Regions from separate parts of the Pseudomonas graminis genome, predicted to be linked through region 1. Evidence: riboswitches for the same ligand, from Rfam matches in the RefSeq annotation. Region 1 holds a riboswitch; each other region holds the start of a gene.
The links. A riboswitch is a leader RNA that binds a small molecule or an ion and turns the genes downstream of it on or off. The one in region 1 is predicted to bind cobalamin.
Positions count from the first base shown of each region.

Region 2: linked by a shared signal. The riboswitch ahead of FX982_RS18555 (ABC transporter substrate-binding protein) and the one ahead of cobO (cob(I)yrinic acid a,c-diamide adenosyltransferase) in region 1 are both predicted to bind cobalamin.
Region 3: linked by a shared signal. The riboswitch ahead of FX982_RS21600 (CbtB domain-containing protein) and the one ahead of cobO (cob(I)yrinic acid a,c-diamide adenosyltransferase) in region 1 are both predicted to bind cobalamin.

Region 1 is NZ_CP053746.1:186,343-189,611, reverse strand. It holds gene FX982_RS00920 (C40 family peptidase) at 1-287, shown strand, start outside; gene FX982_RS00915 (C40 family peptidase) at 375-911, shown strand; cobalamin riboswitch at 1,039-1,264, shown strand; gene cobO (cob(I)yrinic acid a,c-diamide adenosyltransferase) at 1,371-1,982, shown strand; gene FX982_RS00905 (cobyrinate a,c-diamide synthase) at 1,979-3,269, shown strand, end outside.
Region 2 is NZ_CP053746.1:4,146,105-4,149,373, reverse strand. It holds gene FX982_RS18565 (aspartate/glutamate racemase family protein) at 1-591, shown strand, start outside; gene FX982_RS18560 (hypothetical protein) at 734-925, opposite strand; cobalamin riboswitch at 937-1,130, shown strand; gene FX982_RS18555 (ABC transporter substrate-binding protein) at 1,273-2,274, shown strand; gene FX982_RS18550 (FecCD family ABC transporter permease) at 2,286-3,269, shown strand, end outside.
Region 3 is NZ_CP053746.1:4,833,448-4,836,716, reverse strand. It holds gene cobM (precorrin-4 C(11)-methyltransferase) at 1-404, opposite strand, end outside; gene FX982_RS21610 (cobalamin biosynthesis protein) at 684-1,097, opposite strand; gene FX982_RS21605 (CbtA family protein) at 1,094-1,813, opposite strand; gene FX982_RS21600 (CbtB domain-containing protein) at 1,825-2,031, opposite strand; cobalamin riboswitch at 2,129-2,361, opposite strand; cobalamin riboswitch at 2,486-2,710, shown strand; gene cobW (cobalamin biosynthesis protein CobW) at 2,839-3,269, shown strand, end outside.

The DNA of each region.
Region 1 (3,269 bases):
TCGATGCCCCCCTCATCAAGCGCAATGACCTCAAGCCGGGCGATCTGCTGTTCTTCAGCACCGCCGGTCGCGGTCGTGTCAGCCATGCGGGCATCTACCTGGGTGATGACCAGTTCATCCACTCCAGCAGCCGCCGCAGCGGTGGCGTCCGCGTCGACAGCCTCGACGATGCCTACTGGGCCAAGACCTTCATCGAAGCCAAACGGGCACTGGCCATGGCACCCTCATCGGTACCTGAAACCACCACCGCGATGACTTCGACTACCATCAAGCGCCAACACCGTTAATTCCGGGCGCGCAAAGGGTTCGACCCTCTTGCGCGCAACCCCGGCTCTCGGCAAAGTAAGCTGCACCCCGCACAGGTTGTCGTGTTTATGTCGTTAACGGTTCGCCTGATGGTTGCCTCTCTGGCTGTGCTGCTGGCCGCGTGTTCCAGCACGCCACCGCCCGCTCCGCGCAAGGTCGTCTACCGGCCTGTGGTTTCCGCTCCTCCCCAGTTTTCTTCACCGCTCGCCGACGATGTCCTGTTGCGCGCGATCGGCCTCGTTGGCACGCCTTATCGCTGGGGCGGCAACACGCCTGATTCGGGTTTCGATTGCAGTGGCCTGATCGGCTACGTCTACCACGATGCGGCAGGGATCACCTTGCCGCGGTCGACGCGGGATATGATCACCCTGCGCGGTCCAGACATCGATCGCAGTCAGCTGCAGACCGGTGATCTGGTGTTCTTCGCCACCAGCGGCGGTTCGAATGTCAGCCACGCCGGCATCTACGTTGGAGAAGGAAGGTTCGTCCACGCGCCGGCCACCGGCGGCACGGTCAAACTCGACAGCCTCGACAAGCCCTATTGGCAAAAAGCCTGGCTGAACGCCAAACGCGTTATCCAGCCATCGAACCTCGCCAGGCAATAGTCGCTTCTGAGGCAATGTGTTCATGGGCTGTTGCTGCATGAACACCTGTGCATTTCAGGGCGAAATCCCGTAAACCCGTGGGCGCTCTGCCCACGGTTCGATTGACGCTCCCCAGTCAACCCTCTAACCTTCGCGCCATGTTTCAGGTGCCCGGGACTTCGTTGGTCCACAGGGTGAAACAGGGAAGCCGGTGCGATTGCTCGTGCGATCAATTCCGGCGCTGCCTCCGCAACGGTAAATGAGTCTGGGCCACGCACGATGCCACTGTGTTCGCTGAACATGGGAAGGCGCATGGCCTGCCACGCTCGTGGCAACTCATGAGTCCGGAGACCGGCCTGATCCATCGAACAGCATCACGGAGGGCGATGCTCTGCTGCAGGCCGGCCTTGTCCGGTGCCTGCTGACAGTCTTTGCCCGTGCCCTCCGTCTGCCACACCTGCCCTCAAGCGGAGAGCTGAGATGAGCGAATCCCCTGAACGTGACGAACGCCACCTGGCGCGCATGCTGCGCAAAAAGGCGGTGATGGACGAGCGCATTTCCAGCGCGCCGAATGAATGCGGATTGCTGTTGGTGCTGACCGGCAACGGCAAAGGCAAGAGCAGTTCGGCGTTCGGCATGCTCGCCCGCGCCATGGGCCACGGCATGCAGTGCGGCGTCGTTCAGTTCATCAAAGGCCGCCACAGCACCGGCGAAGAGCTGTTCTTCCGCCGCTTCCCTGAACAAGTGCGTTACCACGTGATGGGCGAGGGCTTCACCTGGGAAACCCAGGACCGCCAGCGTGACATCGCCGCCGCCGAAGCCGCCTGGGCCGTGACCCGGGAGATGCTCAAGGACGCCTCCATCGGTATGGTCGTGCTCGATGAGCTGAACATCGCCCTCAAGCACGGATACCTGGACCTGGAGCAGGTGCTGAGCGATCTACAGGCGCGCCCGCCGATGCAGCACGTGATCGTCACCGGTCGCGGGGCGAAGCAGGAATTGATCGACCTGTCCGACACCGTGTCCGAAATCGGCGTGGTCAAGCATGCCTTTCAAGCCGGCATCAAGGCCCAGAAAGGCATCGAACTGTGAGTGAGCGTCAACCCCGGCACTGCCCGGCAGTGCTGATCGCAGCGCCGGCCTCCGGCCAGGGCAAAACCACCGTCACTGCCGCACTGGCCCGTTTGCACCGTAATCAGGGGCGCAAGGTGCGCGTGTTCAAATGTGGGCCGGACTTTCTCGACCCGATGATTCTTGAACGCGCCAGCGGCCATCCGGTGTACCAACTGGACATGTGGATGATCGGCGAGGACGAAAGTCGGCGCCTGTTATGGGAAGCCGCTGCCGATGCCGACCTGATCCTCATCGAAGGCGTCATGGGCCTGTTCGACGGCACGCCCTCCAGCGCCGACCTGGCGCGGCGTTTCGGCGTGCCGGTGCTGGGCGTGATTGACGGCACCGCCATGGCCCAGACCTTCGGCGCACTGGCGCTGGGTCTGGCGCGCTATCAGCCGGATCTGCCGTTCGCCGGCGTGCTGGCCAATCGCGTCGGTACGGTGCGCCATGCGCAGTTGCTGGAAGGCAGTCTGACCGAAGGCCTGCGCTGGTACGGCGCGCTGTCGCGGGAGACCGGCATTGAGCTGCCGAGCAGGCACCTCGGGCTGGTTCAGGCGAGCGAACTGAACGACCTGGACATGCGCCTCGACGCTGCCGCCACCGCGCTGGGCAGCACCTGCGACGCCACCTTGCCGCCGGCCGTGACTTTTACTGCACCCGAGTTCGTGCCGGCTGAACCGCTGTTGGCCGGCGTGAAAATTGCCATCGCCCACGACGAGGCGTTCGCGTTTTTCTACGGCGCCAGCCTGGACCTGCTTCGGGAGATGGGCGCAGAACTGTCCTTCTTCTCGCCGATCCGCGACCGCCAATTACCCAACGCCGACAGCCTGTATCTGCCCGGTGGCTACCCGGAATTGCATCACACCGCGCTGGCGCAAAACCACAGCATGCTCGCCGCGATTCGCGCGCACCACGCCGCCGGCAAACCCTTGCTCGCCGAATGCGGCGGCATGTTGTACCTGCTCGATGCCCTGACCGATGTCGACGGCCAGCGCGCCGAAGGGGTGGGCTTGCTCAAGGGTGAAGCCGTGATGCAAAAGCGTCTGGCAGCCCTGGCCCTGCAATCGGTCGAATTGCCGGAAGGCACCCTGCGTGGTCACACCTATCACCACTCCCTGACCAGCACCGAACTGACCCCTATCGCCCGCGGCCTCAGCCCCAATGGCGGGCGCGGCGCCGAGGCGGTGTACCGCGAAGGGCGCATGACCGCGTCGTACGTGCACTTTTACTTCCCCTCGAATCCCCAGGCGATGGCGGCGCTGT
Region 2 (3,269 bases), 1.6 Mb from region 1:
GAAGGCAATTTCGAAAGTTACCTGGCGGCCATTGCGGTGATGGACCGGGTAATGTCCTACGTAGGGCCCTACGACGCGGTGATTCAGGCCGGCTACGGCGAGCACGGCCGCGAAGGATTGCAGGAATTACTCGACGTGCCGGTGGTGGACATCACCGAAGCGGCGGCCAGCCTGGCAATGTTGCTGGGGCATAAATACGCCGTGGTCACGACGCTCGACCGCACCGTGCCACTGATCGAAGACCGCCTGAAGCTGGCCGGTGTGCATGAGCGCTGCGCGTCGGTGCGGGCCAGCGGCATGGGCGTGCTGGAGCTGGAGGAATTCCCGGAGCGTGCGGTCGAAGCCATCGTTGAGCAGGCCATCGAAGCGGTGATCCGCGACAAGGCCGAAGTGATCTGCCTGGGCTGCGGCGGCATGGCTGGGCTGGATCAACTCATCCGCGACCGCGCCGGCGTGCCGGTGGTGGATGGCGTGACCGCGGCGGTGGCACTGGCGGAATCACTGGTGCGTCTGGGGTTGAAGACCTCGAAAGTGCGGACCTACGCGACGCCACGGCCGAAGAAGATCGTCGGTTGGCCGTTTAAGTTGTAGACGACCAATGTTCAGCACACGCAGATTGAAGGCGAACGTATAACCTGTGGGAGCGAGCTTGCTCGCGAAGACTGCATTCCAGCCGCTGAAGATTTAGCGAAAGTTCGGGCCTCTACGTGAGCAAGGTGGAACGCCACCCCGGTCACTCCCACAGGTTTTGCATCTCCTTCAGGTTTTGCACCTCCTTCAGGTTTTGCACCTCCTTCAGGTTTTGCACCTCCTTCAGGCTTTGCACCTCCTTCAGGTTTTGCATCTCCCGCAGGTTTAGCGCTGCTCCCGTTACTGCCAAGTGTTTGGCCGCCCTCTGCCACACCGCCGCCGCATTCGCCTCCACCCGCCGAATCGTTTAGTATCCCCGCCGCCGGTTTCCACTCGGAATTAATAGGGAATCCCCAGGCGCGCTGCGCGCTGAGACGGAACTGTCCCCGCAACTGTAGGCGCTGAGCCCTGCTTCCTGTTTGCCACTGGGTGACCCCGGGAAGGCCGAAGCATGGCAATGATGCGCCAGTCAGGAGACCTGCCGGCCAGCATATTCATTCACCGGCGGGGTGTCCGGGGAAGGACTCCCGTTCGCGCGTCGCTCGCGCACGCTGTGCTCGCCCTCATCGTAGGGGCGCCCGTCGGGTGGACTTTCCAGCGCCTGCTTCGCCAAGCATTCAGGCTTTCTGGAGATCGCTGTTCATGCCGCTGCGCCGCCTCGCCGCCCTGCTCGTCACCCTGACCTTGCCCACTGCCGCCCTCGCTGCTTCGACGGTTTACCCCTTGACCGTGGATAATTGCGGCGAACCGCTGACCTTCACCCACGCCCCGCAGAAAACCGTGACCATTGGCCAGGCCGCCACCGAGATGCTCTACGCCCTCGGCCTGGGTCCGAACATCGTCGGCACGTCGCTGTGGTTCAATCCCGTGCTGCCCCAGTACCAAACCCTCAACAACGGCATCGAGCGCCTGGCCGACAACGCGCCGAGTTTTGAATCAGTGATCGGCAAACGCCCGGATTTCGTCCCGGTGCAGTTTGAATGGATGGTCGGGCCCCAGGGCGCCGTCGGCACCCGCGAGCAGTTTCGCGATCTGGGCATCCCGACCTACATCCTGCCGTCCGATTGCGAGGGCAAGAACAACCGGGTGGGCGCCGACGGCACGCGCCTCGAAGCCTTCCGCATCGACACCCTGTACAAAAGCCTGCGTCAGCTGGCGCAGATCTTCGACGTGCAGGACCGTGGCGAGCACTTGATCACGGGTTACCAAACCCGGCTGGCCCAGGCGGTGACGCAGGCGAAAGCCCATGCCAATCCGCCCGTCTCGGCGGTGTTCTGGTTTTCAAGCCCGGACATCAACGTCGACCCTTACGTGGCCGGGCGCAAGGGCATTCCCAATTTCATGCTCGACACCCTCGGCATGCGCAATGTCATCGACTCCGATGAGGAATGGCCGACCGTGGGCTGGGAAACCATCGCCAAGGCCAACCCGACGGTGCTGGTCATCGCGCGGATGGACCGCCGCCGCTTCCCGGCCGACGATCACGAGAAGAAGCTGGCGTTTCTCCGCTCCGACCCTGTCACCCGCAACATGGACGCGGTGAAAAACAATCGCATCGTGCTCATGGACGCCAGCGCCATGGAGTCCAGCGTGCGGCTGTTTGACGGCATCGAGCAACTGGCCCAGGCCACTCAAGCGCAATGACGTCATTCAGCATGCCCTCTTCAAGCGTCGTCCGAATCTTCGGCCACGGTGCCTGGGCCCTCGCTTTGCTGGCGTTGGCGGTGCTGGCGGGCGTGGCGATCGGCGAGACATCAATCAGCCTGCCGGTAATCGTTCAGGTGCTGGCCAACAAGCTGTGGGCCGCGGGTTTTCCTCTCGACCCTATCGACGAGGGCATCGTCTGGAATTACCGTCTGACTCGGGCCATCGTTGCCGCCACCTGCGGCGCAGGGCTGGCGGTGTCGGGCGTGGTCTTGCAATCGCTTCTACGCAATCCGCTGGCCGATCCCTACTTGCTGGGCATTTCCGCCGGCGCGTCGACCGGCGCAGTGTTGGTGGCGATCATCGGCATCGGCGCCGGTACGATTTCTCTCTCGACCGGCGCGTTTGCCGGTGCGATCGCCGCGTTCGCGCTGGTCGCCCTGCTCGCCCGCTCCTCCCGTGGTCAGACCGCTGCCGGCCAGATCATTCTGGCGGGCATTGCCGGGTCCCAGCTGTTCAACGCCCTGACGTCTTTCCTGATCACCAAGTCGGCCAATGCCGAACAGGCGCGCGGGATCATGTTCTGGTTGCTGGGCAATCTCAGCGGCGTGCGCTGGTCGTCGGTGGCGCTGTCAGTGCCGTTCGTGTTGCTCGGCTTGCTGGTGTGCCTGTGGCATCGGCGCGCGCTGGATGCGTTCACGTTTGGCACCGATTCAGCCGCATCGCTGGGCATTCCGGTGCGCCGGGTGCAGGCCGTGCTGATCCTCACTGCCGCGCTGATGACGGCGGTGATGGTGTCGATTGTCGGCTCCATCGGCTTCGTCGGTTTGGTGATTCCCCATGCGGTGCGCCTGGTGGCCGGCGTGCGCCATGCACGGTTGCTGCCCTTGAGCGCCCTGATCGGCGCACTGTTCATGATCGCCGCCGATGTGCTGTCGCGCACGCTGATCAAGGGTCAGGTGTTGCCGATCGGGGTGATCACTGCGCTGGTGGGC
Region 3 (3,269 bases), 870 kb from region 1:
GTCAGGATCACGCTCTGGGAAATGTCCGGCAGCGTCAGCTCCGTGCCAAGCAACGCAGCGCACGCCGCGGTGGCAGTGACGCCGGGAATGATTTCGAAGGGGATCTGCAGCTCGCGCAGGCAGCGGATCTGCTCGCCGATGGCGCCATACAGGCTCGGATCGCCCGAGTGAACACGCGCCACATCCTGGCCTTGCGCATGAGCGGATTTCATCAGATCGATGATCTGCTGAAGGTGCAATGGAGCGCTGTTGGTGACCTGGATCGCCTGATGCCCTTCCAGCACTGCTTCTGGCACCAGGGAGCCGGCGTAAATGATCACCGGGCAGGAGCGGATCAGCCGCTGGCCTTTGACAGTGATCAGGTCTGGATCGCCAGGGCCGGCGCCGATGAAAAAAACAGTCATGGAGTGTCCTGATTGGAATTCATTTGAGCACTGTTTGGATGGCTGTATGCGGTCCAGTGGGACCGGCTTTAGCCGGGAAGAGGCCAGCGTGTACACCCTCAAATTTGCAGCGTGGCGCCTGACGCTTTCCCGGCTAAAGCCGGTCCTACGAGGGTACGCGGTGTGTCCGTAGGACCGGCTTTAGCCGGGAAGGGGCCTGGATGTACACCCTCAAATTTGCAGCGTGACTATTAATGCCTTCCCGGCTAAAGCCGGTCCTACAAGGGTTGGCCGGTCCTATTAGATCGCGGTTGCCAGAGCAAATGTCGCATGGGGGCTTTTTCGGCGGGGGATGGCCAAGGTCGCGGGCGAGCCGGTCAACCGCGTCGCCATCGCCAACGCCGCGCTTTCCGCCACGCCGTAGCAGCCGGTGCGTTCAAAGGCGATGTCCGAGCGATGGCTCAGTTGGGACTCGTAAGTTGCCAGCTCACGGGCGCTGAAGAACCCGATCGTTAGGCCCAACCCACGACCCAGCTCCAGCAATCCTTCCTCATCCGACTTGTCGTCAATGGAGGCGATGGCGGCAACGTCTGCCAGCTCAAGACGACACTCCCGCAAACCATCCTCCATCAACAGCCGAAGCTCCAGCGCCGAACAGCCGCGCTGGCAGCCCAGACCGACCACCCACAGTGGCCGATCGCGCACTTCATTCACAGAGCAGGCTTCAAACCGACGTGCGTCGCGGTCGCTTCATTGCGCCGAAACAACCAGGCGCTGATCCAGCCCAGGGCAATCCAGAAAACCGCGTTGGTCAGCAGCGACGCAATCTTGAATTGCGCTTCAAGGGCTTCCGGGGCGAGTGCCGAATGCACCGCCGGCTGAGGGGCGCCGACGATATGCGGCACCACCAGAATCATTGCGCCGACAACCTTCAACAGCCAGTGCCGGGCAAACACCATCAACGCCAACCCTGCAGCCGTGGAGGCGGCAGTGCCCACCCACCAGATCTGCCGTTGGGTCAGGTCCGCCGCGACGGTACCGGGCAGTTCGGGCGGCAAGCCGAGGGTTGGCGCCAGCACAAACACGGCATAACCGGCCAATCCCCACAGCACGCCTTCGCGAGCACTCGTCGGCGTACGCAAGGTGTACAGCGCCGCCAGCATCAGCGCGAAACCGACCGCGACTACCAGATTGCCCCCCGTGGTGGACAGCACGCGCTGCCAGCCGTTTTCAGGCTCCCAGGCTTCGGCGTCATGGACGTGACCGGCCATCGCACCGTCGGTGTGCTCGTGCATCTCGGTAGCCGGGGCCTTTTCGTAGGTCTCCGCCTGCAGGATCAACGGCGCGACCGAGAAGCTCTGCAGCAGTGTCAACAACAGGGCGGCGAGCAGTCCGGTGAACCCGGCCGTTTGCGCAATTCGCTTGAACATGGCGGCAGGTCTCAATGGCAAGGGAAGGCGGAGCTGTGACGGGTGTCGTGTGCCGCGTTGTGCACCGCATCGATGTGGGAGAAACCGGCGAAGTACACCAGAAATGCGCCGAGAAACATCGCGCTGACGGCGGCAACAAGGCGCTGGCTCTGCGTGGCAGTCACGGCCGTTGTGGTGTTGGTGGTGCCGGACGTCTGGCGGGGTGTGCTGATGGACATGGCGCTTCCCTCTGAAGTGGTTTCAGCGGACGGAAAGGCGCAAAGACACCGCAGGCGAATGCCGGCAGTGCTCAACAGCGCCCGCCCACCGCGGGTTGTTATGGTGTGTTGTCGGGCCGGTCTCCGGGCTCGCGAGGGGCACATGCATCAGCCGTTACGGCCGTCGTGCCTTCAAGAATCGCCTTCCCATATCGCTGCCGACACAGTGGATCTGACTCTTCACTCGCTTACCGTTGCGGGGGCAGCACCGGACTGATACACACCCGAAGGTCTGCACGCACCGGTTTCCCGTTTCACCCTGTGAAGGGCACCCGTTACAAGGTGTGTAGGAGACCACGGGCTGTTTGGCTCGTCAATCGACCCTTCAGCCGATGGGTCAATCGATGCAGCGATCGGTGCGTCAATTGGCGCGGCACTCACTGCAAAGCGCGATTGACCGGCCTCCAGTCACTGCGTAGCCTTGCGCACTTGAGGTTCGCCGGCCGCTTTTATGAAAGCCACCGGCGCTAAGAAGGGAATGCGGTTTCAAGCCGCAGCTGCCCCCGCAACTGTAAACGGACAGGTTCATTGCACAGCCACTGCGCGAGCGGGAAGGCGCGATGAATGCCAGTCGCCTGACGATCCCTGTCAGTAACCGGCCGCCGTGAGCCAGGAGACCTGCCTCGAATCGGACCGCCTGCAAGCGGCCGAGGAATTCCACTACAACCGGGCGGGGTGATCCGGTGGCGAATTGAACCGCGCGCCTGCTTCGGCCGGCCCTGCGCTGTTTTCGTCCTCGTTGCCCCGCCGCACGCCTGAGGGCAACCGATGAAAACACTGGCCAAACTTCCCGTCACCATCGTCACCGGCTTTCTCGGCTCGGGCAAAACCACCTTGCTGCGGCACATGCTCGACAACGCCGAAGGCCGACGCATCGCCGTCATCGTCAATGAATTCGGCGAGTTGGGCATCGACGGCGACATCCTCAAGCAGTGCACCATCGGCTGCACCGAAGAAGAAGCCGTCGGTCGCGTCTACGAGCTGGCCAACGGCTGCCTGTGCTGCACCGTTCAGGAAGAGTTCTTCCCGGTGATGCAGGAGCTGGTCGCCCGCCGCGGCGATCTCGATCACATCCTCATCGAAACCTCGGGCCTGGCCCTGCCGAAGCCGCTGGTGCAAGCCTTTCAATGGCCGGAAATTCGCAACGCCTGCACCGTCGACGCGGTGATCACCGTGGTCGACAGCCCGGCCGTGCTCGC